Regions from separate parts of the Gardnerella sp. C0684A1 genome, predicted to be linked through region 2. Evidence: riboswitches for the same ligand, from Rfam matches in the RefSeq annotation. Region 2 holds a riboswitch; each other region holds the start of a gene.
What was found. Region 2 has a riboswitch for thiamine pyrophosphate ahead of ACNEUN_RS03840 (hydantoinase/carbamoylase family amidase). Riboswitches for the same ligand answer to the same signal wherever they lie in the genome.
Positions count from the first base shown of each region.

Region 1: linked by a shared signal. The riboswitch ahead of ACNEUN_RS05145 (ABC transporter permease) and the one ahead of ACNEUN_RS03840 (hydantoinase/carbamoylase family amidase) in region 2 are both predicted to bind thiamine pyrophosphate.
Region 3: linked by a shared signal. The riboswitch ahead of thiM (hydroxyethylthiazole kinase) and the one ahead of ACNEUN_RS03840 (hydantoinase/carbamoylase family amidase) in region 2 are both predicted to bind thiamine pyrophosphate.

Region 1 covers NZ_JBLTSX010000004.1:178,284-184,711, forward strand. Annotated here, with positions in the region: gene ACNEUN_RS05135 (ABC transporter ATP-binding protein) at 8-766, opposite strand; gene ACNEUN_RS05140 (ABC transporter substrate-binding protein) at 802-1,797, opposite strand; gene ACNEUN_RS05145 (ABC transporter permease) at 1,802-2,608, opposite strand; TPP riboswitch at 2,598-2,749, opposite strand; gene eno (phosphopyruvate hydratase) at 2,918-4,213, shown strand; gene ACNEUN_RS05155 (L-lactate dehydrogenase) at 4,563-5,483, shown strand; gene folK (2-amino-4-hydroxy-6-hydroxymethyldihydropteridine diphosphokinase) at 5,683-6,183, shown strand; gene folP (dihydropteroate synthase) at 6,290-6,428, shown strand, end outside.
Region 2 covers NZ_JBLTSX010000003.1:116,659-123,086, reverse strand. Annotated here, with positions in the region: gene thiF (sulfur carrier protein ThiS adenylyltransferase ThiF) at 1-462, opposite strand, end outside; gene thiS (sulfur carrier protein ThiS) at 463-660, opposite strand; gene allB (allantoinase AllB) at 722-2,098, opposite strand; gene allW (allantoin permease) at 2,100-3,584, opposite strand; gene ACNEUN_RS03840 (hydantoinase/carbamoylase family amidase) at 3,896-5,137, opposite strand; TPP riboswitch at 5,310-5,399, opposite strand; tRNA gene ACNEUN_RS03835 (tRNA-Val) at 5,632-5,704, opposite strand; tRNA gene ACNEUN_RS03830 (tRNA-Val) at 5,745-5,816, opposite strand; tRNA gene ACNEUN_RS03825 (tRNA-Cys) at 5,847-5,917, opposite strand; tRNA gene ACNEUN_RS03820 (tRNA-Gly) at 5,946-6,018, opposite strand; gene ACNEUN_RS03815 (hypothetical protein) at 6,398-6,428, opposite strand, start outside.
Region 3 covers NZ_JBLTSX010000002.1:200,715-207,142, reverse strand. Annotated here, with positions in the region: gene ACNEUN_RS02585 (hypothetical protein) at 608-1,450, shown strand; gene thiM (hydroxyethylthiazole kinase) at 2,526-4,136, opposite strand; TPP riboswitch at 4,124-4,216, opposite strand; gene ACNEUN_RS02575 (DEAD/DEAH box helicase) at 4,333-6,096, shown strand; gene ACNEUN_RS02570 (DUF3052 domain-containing protein) at 6,277-6,428, opposite strand, start outside.

The DNA of each region.
Region 1 (6,428 bases), on a different contig from region 2:
ATTGCTGTTATTGTAACGCTACTCGCAGTTCGTCCTCTATTTCACTATGTTTTATTGGACGATTCTGTTCATCCAGATTATTTCTGTCGATATCCCACTGTTTTTCTATAGCACCATTTTTAACCATAAGTATGCGATCTGAAAGTCGTACTGCTTCAGCAATATCGTGCGTAACCATTACGACTGTCCAATTGTGTTTGCTGCGAAGATCTGCGAGCATATTTTGCATATCTAATCTTGTTAAAGCATCGAGTGCGCCGAAAGGTTCGTCTAAAAGAAGTAGTTTGGGATTATGTACAAGAGCGCGAGCTAATGAAACTCGTTGAGCTTGTCCGCCAGAAAGTTGCGACGGCCATTTACGCTCATAGCCGTCAAGCTGGACTATTGATAGTGCGTGAGAAGCGAGATCCTTAAGTTCTCGTTTTTTGCCGCTCATTCCCCAAATTACGTTGTTTCCAACTCTCATCCAGGGAATGAGTCTAGCATCTTGAAAACCGATTGCCTGCTGTGCTGTGGCTTTTATGCTACCGCTAGTAGGCGTAAGTAAGCCAGATATAATTTTGAGTAAAGTTGTTTTGCCGCAGCCAGAACGACCAATAAGGCTCACAAATTCACCCTTGTTTATTGTGAAATTAATGTTATGCAAAATCTGATTAGTGTTGTCAAAAACTACGCTAATATTTTTGAGATCCACAAGACAATCATCATCTAAAGAATTAAATTTAGATGGTTCTTGCTGTTTTTCTAATGATTTACGCTCTAACACTTCTATCTCGCTTACTTCTTACTTAAACTTTTAATTTATTTGCTGCAATCCATAACCGAATCAGCAAGATTCTTAGGAGCAGCTTTAATCAGACCGTACTTAACGTACTCTTTAGCCTGAGTTTGCATCATTTCTAAGCCTTTTGCGTCAATTGGTTTAATAGTTGGGTTATCAAACTTTTCGATTTGTTTAATAATTGCTTCTGATGCACCAAGTTTCTTATAAGCGTTGCCTATAACATTCTTTTCTTTATGAGATTTTTCTGCTTCTTTTACTAAAGCTTTGTACATCTTCTTAACTAGATCTGGATGCTGTTTTGCGAACTTACGAGAAACTATATGTATAGTTACGTTCATATTGCCATATTTTTTAGCATTAACAAGCAACTTTGAACCTGGTGTTGTCATTGCAGCAGCGAGATTTTGGTCGAATGAAGAAATAGCGTCGATTTGGCCGGAAGTAAAAGCAGCTTGGAAGTTTCGAGGATTCATTTCAACTTTTTGAACTTTAGAAACGTCAAGTCCACTCTTATCGAAAGCACGATGAAGCATGTAATCGCCGGTATCTCCGTTGTGAATAATAGCAACTTTCTTACCGTACAAGTCTTTCAGAGTTTTTACTCCGCTCTTTGGAGAAGCAACAATTCCTTGAGAATCTCCATTATAATATTCGAGTGCAAAAGCAACCCAAGGCTGACCTTCTGCAATAAGATCAATAAAACGACCAGTTCCGGTTGTTGTTGCGTCTGCGCTTCCTCCCATAACAGCAGTTAAACCGTCAACAGGAGTGTAAGGGCCTGTATACACTACCTTATCTTTGCCGAATATTTCGTTTAAGAATTTCTCATCCTTAAGAGTTGTTAAATAGTTTGCTGTAGAAAGATACGCTACTCGCATAGTTCCAGCTCCACCTTTTGCAGAAGATGAAGATTTTTGCGAAGATCCGCAAGATGCTAGTGCTACTGTAGTTGCTAGTGCACACAGTGCTGCAGCTACTCTTCTTATAGTAAAAGTCTTAGTGAGCTTATTCATCTCATTACTCCTTCGTGTTTAATGTTCTGCTTGAGATTTTGCGACTATTCCTGCGATTTGGTATAAGAATATATTCGAAAATATTTGCTGTTATTTCGGAAGCTAAGCCAGCAAAAGCGTACAGAATTATGCAAGCCATCATTTGATCTGGTCTGAAGAATTCTTGAGCTCTCGAAAGAATATATCCAATTCCTATTGAGGAATTTACAGTTTCGCAAGTAGCTAAAGCAACCCACGCAACCGATATGCCAAAACGTAATCCAGTCATAAAATTAGGAAGAGTACCTCGTAAAAGAATAGTTGTAAAAACTTTTAAACGTTTTACGTGATAGGCTTCAGCTAATTCAAGAAGACGAGGATCAATATTTCTAACCCCATCTCTTATATTTACGTACATAGGGCCAAATACGCCTATTGCTATAAGTACTATTTTCATAAGCTCATCTACTCCTAAAAAGATTATTAGGAGAGGTGCTAATGCTGGAAATGGTACTGAACGTATCATATGACTTGGTTTATTAAGAATAGTGTTGCCTAATTTTGTTCCGCCAGAAAGTATTCCAGCTGGAACGGCAATAACAATACCAAGTAACAAGCCTTCTGCGACTCTAGCAATGCTTATTGCTAACGATGGCAATAGTATGCCTTCGTTGTATAAATCTTGGAATGCTTGTATAACTTCCATTGGTGATGGCAATGCGCGATCATCTTTAGGAGTAAGGGTTATAACATACCAAGCAAAGATAATTGCAACTGTTGAAAGCCACGCTTTTACGCCAGCTAAGTGCTTAAAAATACAATGCTTATGCATGAGACATTCCCTTCGATAGTATTAGCTATATCAGGTTCGACGGGTATATTCTCAGCGCGTAACAGCGGTGAGAAAATTGTGTAGTTTTAATTGAAACTTTATTTATTCATCACAGTGTTAAGCGCACCCCGTGCCATGCTGTTATTATTGCCTTTGGGCGTGGACAAAAATACTTTCTTTGGTAAATTTTGTTAGTTTTTATATTTCATATTCAAAGTTAATGTATTAAAAAGCTCAGTGTGTGGAACGTCCATAAAACGCATTAATCTTAATACTGTTATCACAACCAATAAGCAATAAGGAGTAGTTGTGGCAGCTATTGAAAGCGTATATGCACGCGAAATTTTGGATTCCCGTGGAAATCCTACTGTTCAGGTTTATTTGGAGACTGAAGATGGCGCTCAGGGCATTGGTTTAGTGCCTTCTGGCGCTTCGACTGGTGAGGCTGAAGCTTGGGAGCGTCGTGATGGTGACAAGTCCCGCTATCAGGGCAAGGGCACCTTGGAAGCTGTAAAAGCAGTAAATGAAGTTATTGCTCCTAAGGTTATTGGCATGGATGCCACCGATCAGCGCGCTCTTGATGAGACCATGATTGAGCTTGATGGCACACCAAATAAGGGTAAGCTTGGCGCAAATGCTATTCTCGGTGTTTCCCTTGCTGCTCTCTACGCGGCTGCTGAGTCTGCTCAGCTTCCTTTGTACCGTTACATTGGCGGTACTAACGGTCATATTCTTCCAGTACCAAACATGAACATCATGAACGGTGGTGCTCACGCTGACTTCGCAACCGATATTCAGGAGTACATGATTTCTCCTTACGGTTTCGCAACTTACAGTGATGCTCTTCGCGCTGGCGTTGAGGTTTATCACACCTTGAAGAATGTTTTGAAGAAGGAAGGCTTGGCTACTGGTCTTGGTGATGAAGGTGGCTTCGCACCAAAGATGAAGTCCAACGAGGATTCTTTGAAGTACATCATGGATGCAATCGCAGCCGCAGGCTACGAGCCAGGCAAGCAGATTGGTATTTCTCTTGACGTTGCTTCTTCTGAGTTCTACAACAAGGAAACTGGTAAGTATCGTTTCGATGGCGAAGAGCGCGAATCTGCTTACATGCTTGATTACTACGAGAAGCTCATCAACGAGTATCCAATCGTTTCCATCGAAGATCCATTCCAGGAAGAAGGCTGGGATGATTGGGCAGAAATTACCAAGCGTCTTGGTGATCGTTTGCAGTTCGTTGGTGATGACTTACTCGTCACCAATCCAAAGCGTTTGGCTAAGGGTATTGAGCTTGGAGCAGCTAACTCCTTGCTCGTGAAGTTGAACCAGATCGGTTCCGTTACTGAAACCCTCGACGCTATTGAGCTTGCAACCAAGAATGGCTTCACTTCCATGGTTTCTCACCGCTCTGGTGAAACCCCAGATACCACCATTTCTGATCTTGCTGTTGCTAAGAACACCGGCCAGATTAAGACTGGTGCTCCTGCTCGTGGCGAGCGTATTGCTAAGTACAACCGCTTGCTTGAGATTGAGGAAGAGCTTGGTTCTACCGCTCAGTATGCTGGTTACAGCGCATTCAAGGCTTGCAAGAAGTATATGAAGTAACTTTATACTTTTAGCTAGTTCTATTTAACGGTCAGTCGCGTTTGTGGCTGACCGTTTTTGTTTGTAATTATGTTTTGTGTTGAATGTCGTGTTATTCCGAGTTATGACGATTATGAGGTTGTAAATCAAAAAGCGTATAAGAGACACGCGCGTATTGGAAAAATATTTTTTGCTTTCAATAGCAGATATTAGGTGAATATTTACGCGTGTTTTAGCTAGTTTTATGCGAAAAGTTTAAGAAGTTTTCAAGAAAATTTTCGAAATTCAGTAAAAATTTTTGTGATTTTACTTTTATTCTCAGCTCTTTAGTGCTAATTTTGTGAAAAACCAAAACTAAGGAGAGTTTAATATGAGAAAAGTCGCAGTTATTGGTATGGGTAATGTTGGTGCTGCTGTAGCTCATCAGCTTATAATCGGCGGTCACGTTGACGATTTGTATCTTTACGACAATAACGAAGCTAAAGTTAAGGCTGATGCTCTTGATTTTGAAGACTCAATGGATAATCTTCCTTTCAATGTGAACATTACTGTAAACGACTATGCAGCATTGAAGGATGTTGAAGTTATAGTCAGTGCGTTAGGTCATATTAAGCTCTTGGATGTTCCTCACCCAGACCGTTTTGCTGAACTTAAATATAATCGTAACGAAGTGGCTGAAGTTGGTGCAAAGATCAAGGAATCTGGATTCCATGGCGTTCTGATCGATATCACTAATCCTTGCGACGCTATTTGCCAGCTCTACAAGGAAGCTACTGGTCTTCCTTACGAAAGAGTTATTGGTACTGGCACTCTTCTTGATTCTGCTCGTTTGCATCGTGCTGTAGGAAAGTTCTTCGGAGTTCATCCTAAGGCTGTTAAGGGTTATAGCTTGGGCGAGCACGGTGATTCACAGTTCGTTGCATGGTCCACAGTGAAAGTGTTAGAGCAGCCAATTACTGAGCTTGCTAAAGAAAAGAACATCGACTTGGATGCTGTTGATGATGAAACTCGCGAAGGCGGTTTCACCGTGTTCTACGGAAAGAAATACACCAACTACGGTATTGCTGCTGCGGCAGTTCGCCTGGTTAATGCTGTTATGACTGATTCAAAGGAACAGATGCCAGTTTCTAACTATCGCGAGGAATATCATTCTTATCTTTCTTATCCTGCAATCGTTGGTCGTGAAGGTATTGTTGAACGCTGCCAGCTTGATCTCAATGAGGAAGAATTACAAAAATTGCAGCATTCAGCGGATACTATTTTGAGTAAAGCTAAATCGATGGCTAACTGATTGCAATTTTTAATTTTTAAATAATTTAATAGCAAAAGCCACTGTTTTCTAATTCGTTTAATTAAGCGAGTTAACAGACAGTGGCTTTTCGTATTTTTGTAACTTCTACTTATTTCTGTTTATTTGCTCGTGCGAGTCTATAATAAGCCTGATATATACTGTTTAACTACGTGAAAAAATTTCTACGATTGGGGGATAAATGAAAACTAGAGCATACATAAGCGCTGGAGGAAATATTGGGGATAGGCTTCTCAACTTGCAGAAAGCAGTAGCATTATTGCGAGAAAATGCTCATATTAGTAACATCGTAGTTTCGTCAGTTTATGAAACTGAACCAGTTGGTGGTGTTGTTCAAGACAGTTTCTACAACATAGGATTACATTTAGATACTGATTTAACAGCTTTTGAATTATTAGATTTAATACACGACATTGAACAGCGTTTGCAAAGAAAAAGAATAGTTCGATGGGGGCCTAGAACTATCGACTTAGATATTATTGATTTTGGTGGGCAGAATATTAAAAGCGAAAATCTTACTATTCCACATAGAGAGAGAGATAATCGTAGATTTGTGTTACTTCCTTTACTTGAAATTAGCGAAGACGATTCTACGTATCATGAGCTTATACAGAAAAAACTAGAAGAGACTAGCGATACCAATTGGGTTAAACCAGTTTATGGTAGCGAAGTATTTTGCTAGTAACAAAACTTAAGTGATTTTGAAACCGTTTAAATACGTGTAAATAAACATCGCTAATAAAACAAAATAAACAAAATAAACAAATTTTAAAAAGAAAGACAAGATAATGAAAATAACAGCTTGCAATCATATTGAGCGAAATTGTGGAAATATTTCAGAACTTGTTTTGCAGCAAAAGCTCGTTCAAGAGCAAGAATTGTTGTGCGAATGGGAAAATATTGCAGAAAGTGATATGCAAAAAGTTA
Region 2 (6,428 bases):
AATATCTCCAAGTCCAGATAAGCCAGAAGCAGTAATAACATATTTGTTAGGATGATTCATGAAATAGTCAAGAACCATTGCTTTCGATTCTCGATTGTCGAATGCTTCAATAAACAAGTCGGAGCGTTCAGCAATCTCGTCTAACGATTCCGGCGTAACTTTCTGCACAAAAGCTTCTACTTCAACGTACGGCAAAGTTTCATTAAGCCGCGCTTTAGTAGCAGATACTTTGTGTTGTCCAATTTCGTTAATCGTATAATTTTGACGGTTTAAATTCGAATACTCTATACTGTCAAAATCGTAAATGAACAACTTTTTTACGCCGGCTCGCGCAAGCATTAACGCAATATTTGATCCTAAACCGCCACAGCCAAGTATTGAAACTGATTGTTGAGCAAACAAATCATTATCTTCCTTTAGCTGACGCTTAAGAACTTTTGCGCGAATATCGTCACTTTCCATTCATCCTCCTCCCATAATGCTAAATACTTCAATTTTTGCGTTATCTTTAACTATGAAAGTTTCAAAATCTTTGCGTTTTACTAATTCACCATCAACTTCTATTGCAACAAAAGTACTGTCGTAACCTTCGCGCTTAAGTAGTTCAAGTAAATTCTCGTTCTCAACATAATCCACAGTATCGTGATTAAGTTTCAGCACACTTACCTCCTTTCTGCAGATATATGCTTTAAGTTTTAAATATTACGTTTAAAGATTCTACCTAATCCTTAGCTGGATGAAGAATAAACTTGCCCTTGAAGTCTTTGCAAACGCCATTTTCTTGGCTGTAAATTTCTTCACCGCGAAGCAAAGTTCTTACCACCTGGCAGCCAATAGTGCGACCAACGTACGGGCTGAACTTGTTTCGATACTCAAGATCTTCAGCTTTAAGAACATAAGGAGCATTTGGTTTAATGAATGCCAAGTCTGCGTCATAACCCAAACGTATGCTGCCTTTTCCTTTCAAATCAAAGCGTTTTGCAGAATTGCTAGAATTCAATGCCACAAACTGAGTTAACGACATTCCGCGCTTTTGCACAGCCTCATCAAAGAACACATCAACATCATTTTGAACACTACCAATACCACCCCAAGCTGTGAAAGCATCATCAGTTTGCTTCAAACTCAAAGGAGCTGGAGAATGGTCGGAAACAATGAAGTTAATAGAGCCGTCGAAAACCTTTTCCCACAGGCCATTCTGGTTTTCCTTGTCACGAATTGGCGGAGTGCACTTAGCAATATTTCCAATCTCGTCAAGCTCAGAAGTGTCGAAATACAGGTAATGGTTGCAAGTTTCGCAGCTTACGTCAACGCCATTCTTACGAGCATTAGCAACAGCTTGAGCGCCTTCTGGGGAAGACACATGAACAATATGAATTCTGCATCCAGTTTCTTTAGCAAAAAGGCAAGCGCGTTCAATAGCTTCAACTTCAGTGAAAACAGGTCTGGTTGCTACAAACTCAGAAAGTTTTCTAGCTCCCATTTGATGAGCTTTCTTTCCAAGCTGATCTGTAATAGGAGCGTTTTCGCAATGCATAATCAAAATTTTGCCTGTTTTAGCAATCTGCTGCATACCTGTGTACAAGGAGTAGTCATCGCAATTGTACAAATCAACTTGCAAATCCTTGTCGCCAGTAGTGCCGAGGAATGCTTTGTAGTTAACAACACCCTGCTTATCTTGCTCGCATATTCCACCGTTTAGATTTTGTGGCTCCAAGCCACCAGTTTGACCAACATCAACCTTGAGCTTTCCGTCGGCTTCTTCAAGCACTGCTTCAAACGATTTTCCATCAGTAGTTGCAGGAATCTGATTGCAAGGCATTTGCAGCATTGTTGTAATACCGCCTTTTGCGCCGGCAGAAGTTGCGGTTACGAAACCTTCCCAATCGTCGCGAACTCCGCCGCCTGGAGCGTTAATATGGACATGAGAATCAACTTTTCCAGGAACAACTATTAAACCAGTTGCGTCAATAGTTTTCTCTGCTGCAAAGTTGCTTCCGAAAGCAGCAAACTTGCCATCTTTAATTGCTATATCAGCTTTAGTTGCTTCATTATCGAATACAACCAAACCATTTGTAATTACTACATCGTAGTTCATATTATTTCCTTTCTTTAGCCATTGTTGGCTGAAAAACTTTTGATAGTAATATTTGACACACGAAGCCTACAGCGCATCCCACAATCCATGAGATTTGAGTAAGCGGTGAAAGTGGCGGAATTATCTGCCCGGAAAGAGCAAATAAAAGCCCAAGTATCGTAGCAGTATAAGATATCCAGTTAGTTCCAGAATAAGCAGATTTCGACGAGCTGTTTGTACTGTAGTAAATTTGATCAATATCAATATTTCTACGTTTTACCACGTAATAGTCAGCAAGTAGAACACCTGCAATAGGACCTAAAAGCATACCAATAAGATTCAAGAAGCCAGTAATATTAGCCATAAACTTCCACGGCATTAACACAGTGCTTACAAGAGCTGCAATAATTACGCCACGCTTATAATTTACAAATCGCGGAGCTAAAGCAGTTAGCTGGTATGCTGCAGGAACAATATTTCCAGTAGCATTTGTACAAACTGTAGTGAGTAGAAGCAACCCAGTAGCTATTGCAATTGCGGGAAGATTATCCCACTTGTTTATGATAACAAGCACGTCTGTAATGGTTTCATGGTAAAAAAGCGATCCGCCCACTAAAATAACTACGCTTGTAAAAGCAAAAAGTGCGTAACTAAGCAAGAAGCTAGCAATTTGACCTTTTAGCTGAGCCATAGTTGACTTTGCGTTTTGCGTAAAATCAGCAATAGAAACGGCAGGGGCAGCCCACACGCCTAGCACAGAATTTACAACCATCATCATGAAAAGGCCAAGACCGTAATTAGTTGGAGCTTGAACAGCAGCATGATATTGCATGATTGCAGATAATCCGCCAGCACAACTAATAGCCCATACGCTCATGCAACCAAAAACAACGTAAATAAGCGGGCTTAATACTACAGTTAGCTTATTAAGAGTTTTTCCTCCACCTAAGCCAATTGCCAAATTAAGCAACCAGAATATTGTGAAGGAAATAATAATAGGTATGTGCGCACCTACAAATGGTATTTTATTTCCAAACGTAAGAAACTCAGGGCAAATTTTGCCAACTAGAATCTCTAAAGCTTTAGCACCAATATATGTTTGAATACCATACCAGCAGATTGCGGCGACTACTCCCCTAAGGAATCCTGGTAGTTGAGCGCCTGCTTTTCCGTATGTTGCACGCAAATGCATAGAAAACGGTATTCCATATTTGGAACCTACAACACCGTTAGCAACCATAACGATTGCTGTAAGAATTGCGCCAAGCATGATACCAATCATTACGTAAATCGGAGAGTATCCCATTAAAAGGAACGCACCAACTGCAGCATAATTAGGAATATTGTGTACAGACTGCATCCACAAAGTGCAAAAATTAAGAGCGCTCATTGTGCGTTTTTCTTGCGGCTTCGGCAGTAAATCTTCGTTAGTGTAGCCGCGCTCGCGATAACGCTTTAGCTGCTCTATACTCACTGATTCGTCTTTTAACAGTATGCTGTTCTTCATCAACACCTCCTTATGTGTTCTGCTGTTTTGTAATTAGATTTCGTGGTTTTGTTTCGTTTCGTGGTTTTTCGAAAGAAAGATAACAATTTTGTCCAAAAATAAAAAAAGATACGAAAGGATGTCGTACCCGTGGTGGTGCGCCCCTTCGTATCAGCCTCTTATTCGTGAATAAGTGTTGTACTCTCATTCGATATTCACTTTTCTTCGCTGCGATTAATTAAGCAGTGAAGTTTGCATAATATATGCCTTTTGGTGTCCTTCCTAAATTTCTATTTTTAGTTTTTAGTTAGTTCTTAGTTAGTTCTTTTTATTTAGTTTTCATAAGCTAAACTATGCAAAGCGTCTCGTAAAAGCTTTACTCCATGAACCGCATCTTGAGGATCTGTGTATTCTTCAGGAGCGTGGCTAATACCATCTTTTGAAGGAACAAAAATCATTCCAGACTTTACAAACGGAGCAAAAATCTGAGTATCTTGTCCAGCGCCTGAATGCATAACTCTGTAGGCGTAACCTTGCTGATCAGCCTGATCTTTCAAGAGATTTATAATGTCATCGCTAAGAGGTGTAGGATCATCAGACATCCATTTGTCAATCTTCGCTGTAATCCCGTAAGCGTCGGCAGTTTTGTGAATATCTTCGTCGAGTTCCTGCAAGAATTTATCAAGAAAAGCTTTGTCTGTGTGACGGCAGTTCATTGAAAAAGTAACTTCTCCAGGAACAATATTTACTTGATTTGGAACTACGCTGATTCTACCGAAAGTAAGTACCAGTGGGTCTCCTGCTTGCTTGGCTTTATCAAGATTCTTTGTGATTATATGAGACATGCAATCTACAGCATCGTGCCTGTAAGACATCATGGTTGTACCAGCGTGATTTTGTACGCCTTTAAGATGGATATCCCAACGATGTTGACCGGCGATGCTAGTAATAATGCCTAAATCTTCATGATTACTGTAAAGCGTTGGTCCCTGCTCAATGTGTAACTCAATCCAAGCTTCAAGATTTGCAAACTTAGGTTGAGTTGTTTGATAATTGAACCCAGCTTCACGCATTGCTGTTTCGAAAGGAACACCGTTGCTGTCGCAAATATTTTCTACATCCTCTTTTTTAGCTAGTCCGAAGAAATTCTTTGAACCCCAGAATACGTATGGGAAACGTGAGCCTTCCTCTTCCGCTAAGCAGATAATGCGTAAACTCTTTTTCGGTTTTCCGTATCTAGTAAGCAAATTTTTAACTGCCAAATAAGCTGCAACTATTCCAAGTTGGCCGTCGAAACGACCTCCTCTTGAAACAGTGTCAATGTGAGAACCGCAAGCTATTACGCTTTCTGGTTTTTCACTTCCTTCGACAGTTGCGATTAGATTTCCAATCGAATCGAATTCAACAGTCATGCCGAGTTTTTCGAAGCGTTGGCGAAGAGCAAAAAGAGCCTGTTTCCAGGATTTTGTGTAAAGAGGACGTGTAACTCCTTGTTCGCCTGGTTTTTCTGTGAATCCTGCAAGCCAGCTTATGGCTGATTCTATAGTTTCAGCATTTATGCTGCTATCAATCATTTTGCAGTCTTTCTCCTTGTGTTGTACAAGTTTCCCTCCCTAAAGGTTATGTAGAGAGGATGTTTTTAGTTTTTCTTTAATTAGTTTTTCTTTAATTGTTTAGTTGATACTCGTGTAATTGCTACTACTTTGTGGCAACGCAAGATATCACGAAAATCGTGATAGAAAGAAATCACTTACTGTAATTGCTCCCTACGCATGTCTTAACAAAACAGGTTCAAAGGGTGTTTCTCAACTGTTTCCAGTACCCCTGCAATTTTCACTTGTACGATGCTGAGTATAGCACGATATTAAATGAACGCAAAATGAACATTATTATGTGTGTTTTTGTGAAGAAATAACTAATTTATATGAGATATTACTTATTTTGCTATTATATGATTGCAATGTTTCCAAATTTTCAATCTGCAAGTTAAAGACTAACAGTAGACAACATGGAATAAATAATAGCCAGATAACAAAAAACGCAGTGCTTCTACACTGCGAACATATTGTGGGTGATATAGGAATCGAACCTATGACCCCTTCCGTGTGAAGGAAGTGCGCTAGCCGCTGCGCCAATCACCCAAAATTTTTTTAATTATGCGTGAAAGGCAATCCTTTCGAGTGGGCGATACAAGGTTCGAACTTGTGACCCCTTCCGTGTCAGGGAAGTGCGCTACCACTGCGCCAACCGCCCGGTTGTGTATTAAGCTAACCCGCTTAATCGAGGTGGGTACGAGAGTCGAACTCATCTATACGGCTTTGCAGGCCGCTGCCTAACCGCTTGGCTAACCCACCGTAAGGTCGAATAACTCATCGGACCTAGAGCGGACAACGGGACTCGAACCCGCGGTCTCAACCTTGGCAAGGTTGCGCTTTACCAACTAAGCTATGTCCGCGATGCATTCTTGCTAACAATGTCAGCGCCGAAGCACGAGTAACTACTATACCCTAAATATTCTCAAATGCAAGCCCTCGCCTATTTGGCGTGTCGTTTGGTGCCGCTTGCGCGCGTTGGTTGTTTGTTATGAGTATGGATTGGAGCATTTGCGAGCGCAAGTGTTACTTTCTCAGTTGGTTAGCTGAGTTTTTAACGGTGTTGTGCTTATTAGCGTTACTTTCTCAGTTGGTTAGCTGAGTTTTTAACGGTGTTGTGCTTATTAGCGTTACTTTCTCAGTTCGTTAGCTGAGTTTTTAACAGTGTTTAGATCTTGGCTTATGCTCTAGAATGTTCACAAGCTTCGCAATCTTCATTTTAAGTGTTTTTTAATATAAGATTTATTCATCTGCGTCGTAATCTGCAGAATGT
Region 3 (6,428 bases), on a different contig from region 2:
CGTGTTTGGAGGTTTATCGTCTGTGTTTTGCTCCAAACCCGAGAGCATCGTCTCGCATTTGGAGGGTTTGATTCGACTGAATACTCCAATCGCGAGAGCGCTGTCTCGTGTTTGGAGCATGTCGGTGCGTGTTTTGCTCCAATCGCGAGAGCTTCGTCTCGCTTTTGGAGGGTTTGATTCGACTGAATACTCCAAACGTGAGAGAGTTGTATAGCATTTGGAGGGGGTATCGGTGTGTCGCGCGAAAGTGGCGGTTTTGCAACGTTTTATGGAAGCTCGGGTGGGGTATGCGCGAGTTTTCTGAGAGTTTCCTGGGAAAAATCTTAAAATTTCTTAAAAACGTATTTTTTATAGTAAAAAACTACTTATAACAATACTTTTTACAGTATATAGTTGGATTATCGTATTTTCTTTAGCAGATTTTCGTATATTTTACTGTAGTGATGCTTATGTTGCCTCTTGACTTTTTCAAACGGGGGGGGGGGTATGTTAATTGCAGTTATCAAAAACAGGCAACTGAGTTTGGTGACTGTATAGAACTCAAGTTCTGTGCAAATTTATTCTGTCCGTCTCCTAGCGGACAGGAGAAGAAGAAAAGGATACTATTATGTTGAATAAGAAGGCTATCGCCGCATTCGCTGCTGGCGCCACCCTCCTCTCCGGTATGGCTTTCGCCGCTCCAGCTTTTGCTGATGAGACTCCTAAGTGCACTCCAGTTGCTGCTGACAAGCTTGCTGGGCTTAAGCAGGCTGTTACTGAAGCCAAGCGTAAGGCTGACAAGGCTGAGCGTCACCTCGCTGATGAAAAAGATAAGTACGCTGAAGGCACCGAAGCTTACAACACTGCTAAGGGTCTTGTAGATGCTTTCAAGCAGGCTGTTAAGAACTACAAGGAAGCCAAGAAGGCTGCTGATGAAGCTAAGGCCGATGCTGATAACAAGGGTGCCTTGACTGACGCTGCTAAGAAGGATGCTAAGGCTGTAAACGCTGCTGCTGCTGCTGTTAAGAAGGTTAAGAAGTTCGAGAATGATGCATATACTCCTATTAAGGAAGATGCCACTGCTGATGCTCCTGCTGACACCGCATTTGACGCAACTCTTAAGACCCTTGAAGTCACTAAGCATGATATTAGTGAAGCTAAGGTAGCTTTGGATGAAGCTAATGAAGCTTTGCAGGAGGCTAAGGATGCTCTTGCTAAGGCTCAGTGCACCCCAGCTCCAGCTCCACAGCCTGGTCCAAAGCCAGTTCAGCCAGGTTCTGTGAATGGTGCTGCCGCTGCTGGTGCTGCTGCTGATAAGAAGGCTGATAAGCAGGGTAAGATTACTGTTGAGAAGGGTAAGGGTAAGGCTGGTAAGAACCTTCCTAAGACCGGTGCTGCTATTGCTTTGACTGCTTTGGCTGCTTCTGTTCTTGCTGGTATGGGTGCTGCTGTCCGTAAGGTCCGCCACTAAGCAGATTCTAGCTTCGCGCGTGACTGTGTAACGTTTGAACGTGTGTTCTGGTTGCGCGCGTGGTTAGTGTTCTAATTTTCACTCAATAGTGTGTGGCGTGGTGTGTAGGGCTTCGCGCCATAGCATTCTTTCTTGCTGGTTTTTGTTTACTATTGTTTTGCTAATTTTCTTTCTTCGCAGTAGTAAGTGATGCTAGTTGGTGGGTTTGCTTGTTGAGTGTGTGCTTTCGGCTTGTTTAACTACTAGGGGTTTTACAAGCCGAAAGCTTTTTGTTTTTCTACTATCGTTTAAATGTTTCTCTTATTATGTGGCTGGGTTTTTAGGGAATGCTTGTTTATGGAAAGTATCGTAAGTCAGTATTACAAACGGTATTGTTTCAAATCTAGCTAACATAGTTCAAGAGCAACAGCAATTACTATTACGTCACAAACGTGCTTAATCGCTTAATTACAAATTTGTCTAAAACACATAATCATCCGATATTATCGACAAAACGCAAGCCGAAATTGTCGAAAACATATAATCGTTTGGTGAAATAAACAAAAATCAGTGTGATTTTGTCTAAAACACATAATCATTTGGTGAAATCGACAGAATGCGAGGTAAAACTGTCGAAAACATCAAATCAACCGATGTTATCGACATTTTCTATTAACTGCCAAAATTATTAATGCGCGCTCAAGCATGTCATTCATTGCTCCAATCGTGAGAGCATCATCTCGCTTTTGGAGTTGTTGATCAGATTATTTGCTCCAATTGCGAGAGAGTTGTCTCGCTTTTGGAGGGTTTACCATTGTCTACCGCTCCATTTGCGAGAGCACTGTCTCGTGTTTGGAGCGTGTCGGTGCGTGTTTTGCTCCAATTGCGAGAGAGTTGTCTCGCAATTGGATGGTTTATCTTCGTAATTTGCTCCAAACGTGAGAGCACTGTCTCGTGTTTGGAGGGTTTATAGTCGTTTTCTGCTCCAATTGTGAGAGGACTGTCTCGTGTTTGGAGTTGATTCTGTTGTGCTGCGCTCAAGCATGTCGTCGTGCCCGCATTTGTAGGATGTTGGTTTAATAAATCTGATCCAAAATCACCTTGTGATTACGCTTTTTAATTCCGCCGCGACTTCTCCCGGTTTCTCTGCGCACATAAGCGCTGACACAGTGCACACGCCGTCAAGTTCTAGTCCGCGTATAGGAAACACTGTATTCTCATGAATTCCGCCAATAGCAAGAGTTTTTACTCCAGCAGCGTGCGCAACTTTCGCAACTTCGTTTACGCCATCAACTCCAAGCGGAGGCACGTCGTGAGCCTTAGTGTGAGTAGTGAAAGCAGCGCCAATGCCAATCACATCTGGCAAAGGCATATCGCTTTCTTTGCACTCTCTGTACACTTTTTCCATCAAATCCGGGCGAGCACAAGAAAGCCCCATCATCCATTCTGCTGGAAGTGCTTTTCTTGCTTCAACAAACGGCGTATCTTTTTGACCTACGTGCAGATTGAATCCAAGTTTTGCTGCACACTCAACATGATCATCTATAAAAATTGGTACGTCTCCATGCCCTGCGTTTATTAAAGTTTCGCGCATTTTAAGAGCTTTTTTAGATATGACATCATCGTCAGAATATTTGTCTCTTAATTGAACTACCGTTACGCCGCCTTCGATTGATTCTAACGCAACTTCTTCTTCGGTACGATTGCCCATTCTAGGGTCTGTTACTAAGTAAAGTGTCCAATCTACTGGTTCTACTGTGAAATCTATGCTTGTAAGATTTAATATTTCATCTGCGCTTAGTTTCGAAAGTGCGTCAATCCAAAGTGTGCGGAAAGTTCCAGGATTGATTTCCGCGTTTCCTTTCGCATTGATTCCAGCATTGATTCCAGCATTTTCTGAGCACGCGTAGCTTCCTGCTGCTGCAGCGTGCGCGTGAGCCGCTACTGTAGCAGCAAGTGGACAAGATGGGTTTGTACCAACGTATGCTGCTACAAGAGCCCCTAGAGCGCATCCTGTTCCTACTACTTTTTGCATTATTTCAGAGCCGCCTGAAACGCGCGCAAGGCATCCGTGAGCATATATTGCGTCTTGTTCTCCAGAAATTGCTACTACACTGCCGTGTTGTTTTGCTAATTTCCTGGCTGCTGGTAGTGCAGAATTTACGCTGTCTAGTGAGTCGACTCCGCGCATATCTCCCTTTTCGCCAGCTAAAGCTAAAATTTCCGCAGCGTTTGCGCGAATAACAGTAGGATTTTCTGTAATAATATTTTTTACGAAATTAATTCTTGAAGTAAGCGCTCCTAATCCAACTCCGACAGGATCTAAAACCCACGGCGTACCAGACTTTTTGCAGCCGCGTATTGCAGCGTTAATAGAAGTATCTGTGTAATTTTTTCTAAATGTTCCAACATTAACCAGTACTCCTGAAGCAATTTGCGCAAGTTGCTCTGTTTCTTCAGGATCGCACACCATAATAGGCGTTGCTCCGGCAGCGAGTAGAACATTAGAAGTAAGTTCTTGAACTATGTTATTCGTAACGCAGTGTGTAAGCGGTTTGGCAGAGCGCATGCGTTCTATGCAATTTTTCACGTCTTCTATGAACATGCGCTTGCGTGCTTTTGAAGAAAAATCTCTATCGAAATTTGTTATGGAATTGCCGCTAGATTGCGAATTTTTTGAAGTATTTCCTATGTTCAACGTTTCCATGATTTTCCCTTCGCTAGTACTACCTAGATCAGGTTTAACGGGTATAATCTCAGCGACCTAGCGCACCCCGAACCGCGTTACGACTATACCGTTTGAGCGCGACTGCTTGTGCGGGGCGTGTGTTAGGCTCAGTTAGTTCGTGACTTTGTAGAAATTACGCGTAGTCAAATATAAAAGTAATTTACGAAAGGCTATTGTGCCGCATACTCATAATGCTGCGTCCGCCAAAAAGCGCGGAGCTAAGAATGTTAGGAATGCTAAGAATTCTAAGAATGTTAATAATAGTAAGAATTCTAAGAATATTAAAAATTCTAGGGATTCTAAGAATAACAAGGATTCTAAGAATCTTAAGCACTTCGGTAAGTTTGGGAAGTTTAGTAAGGATTCTAAAGCAAGGAATGTTGAAAAAGCTGGCGAATTCGGGAAGATAAGTAAAACTAAAAAATCCTATAAAAATAAAAATAAAGATAAAGAATCTCATTCTATTCGTGACTCTCGTGAGTTTCGTGAGTTTCGTGACTCTAGAAGCTTTAACGAGTTAGAAAAAAAGCAGATTTCACAAAACGAGATTGTTATACCAGATTCTGCAATAGAATCGCGCGAAAACTACAGTGATGATGTTACGTTTGCGCAACTCGGTGTTCCGGAGCCGTTAGTAGAAGTGTTACGCGCTGACGGTAAAACTACCGCATTCCCAATTCAGCAAGCGACTCTTCCAGACTCTTTGCGTGGAGCAAATATTTTAGGCCGTGGCCGTACAGGAAGTGGTAAAACTCTCGCATTTGCTATTCCTTTAGTAGCTCGTTTAGCAGATAGTTTTGTTGATTTGATTCACTCTGGTAAAAACAGGCGCGATAGGGTAGATGATGCTGTTCCTGCTCCACATGCCATGATTTTGGCTCCAACGCGAGAGCTTGTACATCAGATTGATGATGTTATTGCTCCTCTTGCTGCAGCTTACGGTATGCGCACTGTGACTGTATATGGTGGAGTGAGCTACAGGCGTCAAATTTCTCAGCTTAAGCAGGGTGCGCAAATTGTATTGGCTTGCCCTGGACGTTTGGAGGATTTGTTACGTCAGGGTGCGTTGACTCTTGAAAAAGTTGCAGTTAGTGTGCTTGATGAGGCAGATGAGATGGCTGATATGGGCTTTTTGCCTGCTGTTACGCGTCTTCTTGAGCAAGTTCAGCCTGATGGTCAGCGCATGCTGTTTTCTGCGACACTTGACAAGCAGGTTTCTACGCTTGTAAATCGTTTCCTTCCGAATGCTGTTGTTCATGCTGTTGATGATGCAGATTCGCAAGTTGATACAATGACTCATCATATTTTCGCAGTATCTTCTGGAGATAAGTATGAGGTATTGCGAAAGCTTGCTTCTGGAAAGAAACGCGCAATATTCTTTACTCGCACAAAGTTCCAGGCAAAGAATATGGCTAAGAAATTAATTCAGCAGGGTATTCCTGCGGTTGATTTGCAGGGTAATTTGTCGCAGAATCAGCGCGATCGTCATTTGTCTGTTTTCGCGGAAGGCTTAGTACGAGTGCTTGTTGCTACAGATGTTGCCGCGCGTGGCATTGATATTAGTGATGTTGCGCTTGTAGTGCAGACTGAGCCGCCTGAAGATCCTAAGTCTTTCTTGCATCGTTCTGGGCGTACAGCTCGCGCTGGTGAGGAAGGCGATGTTGTGACTCTTGTGCTTCCGAATCAGAAGCGTGCTGCTCATATGATGCTTCGTCGTGCAGGAATTAATGCTAAAACTGAGGATGTGAATCCAGCTTCACCTGTTTTGGATGAGATTGTTGGGGAAGTAGCTGAATTGCAGGAAAACTGGAGTATGCCAGAGCCAGAGCAGCCAAAGCGCAGAGGTAGAGGAAGAAGCAGAGGACACGGTAGAGGAAGAGGGCACAATGATGGTCGCGGCAGCAGTCGCGGCAATGGTCACAGGCGTGATCGCAGCTAATCTACGTAAACGATGTAACTTGTCTTAGTGGCTTTGTTCTAGATTTGTTAGATTTGTATCATTCGTGATGCAAATCTAACGTTTTTTGCCTGTTTTCGGTTATATTTGCATCATTGATGAGACAAATATAACGCTTTTTGACCCAAATTCGTTATATTTGTCTCAATCGTGTTAAAAACGTTACTTGCCTTGGCCTTTGCCGAAAGCACGTAATTGGACTCCATTCCAATCAGCGCTTACGGTTAATGGGGTAGCGGCGTTCATTCCTGCTGTTTTCGCTGCAGACTGTACTGTGCTAGAACTTGGGGAGCCTTCTCTACCTGGCTTCGGTG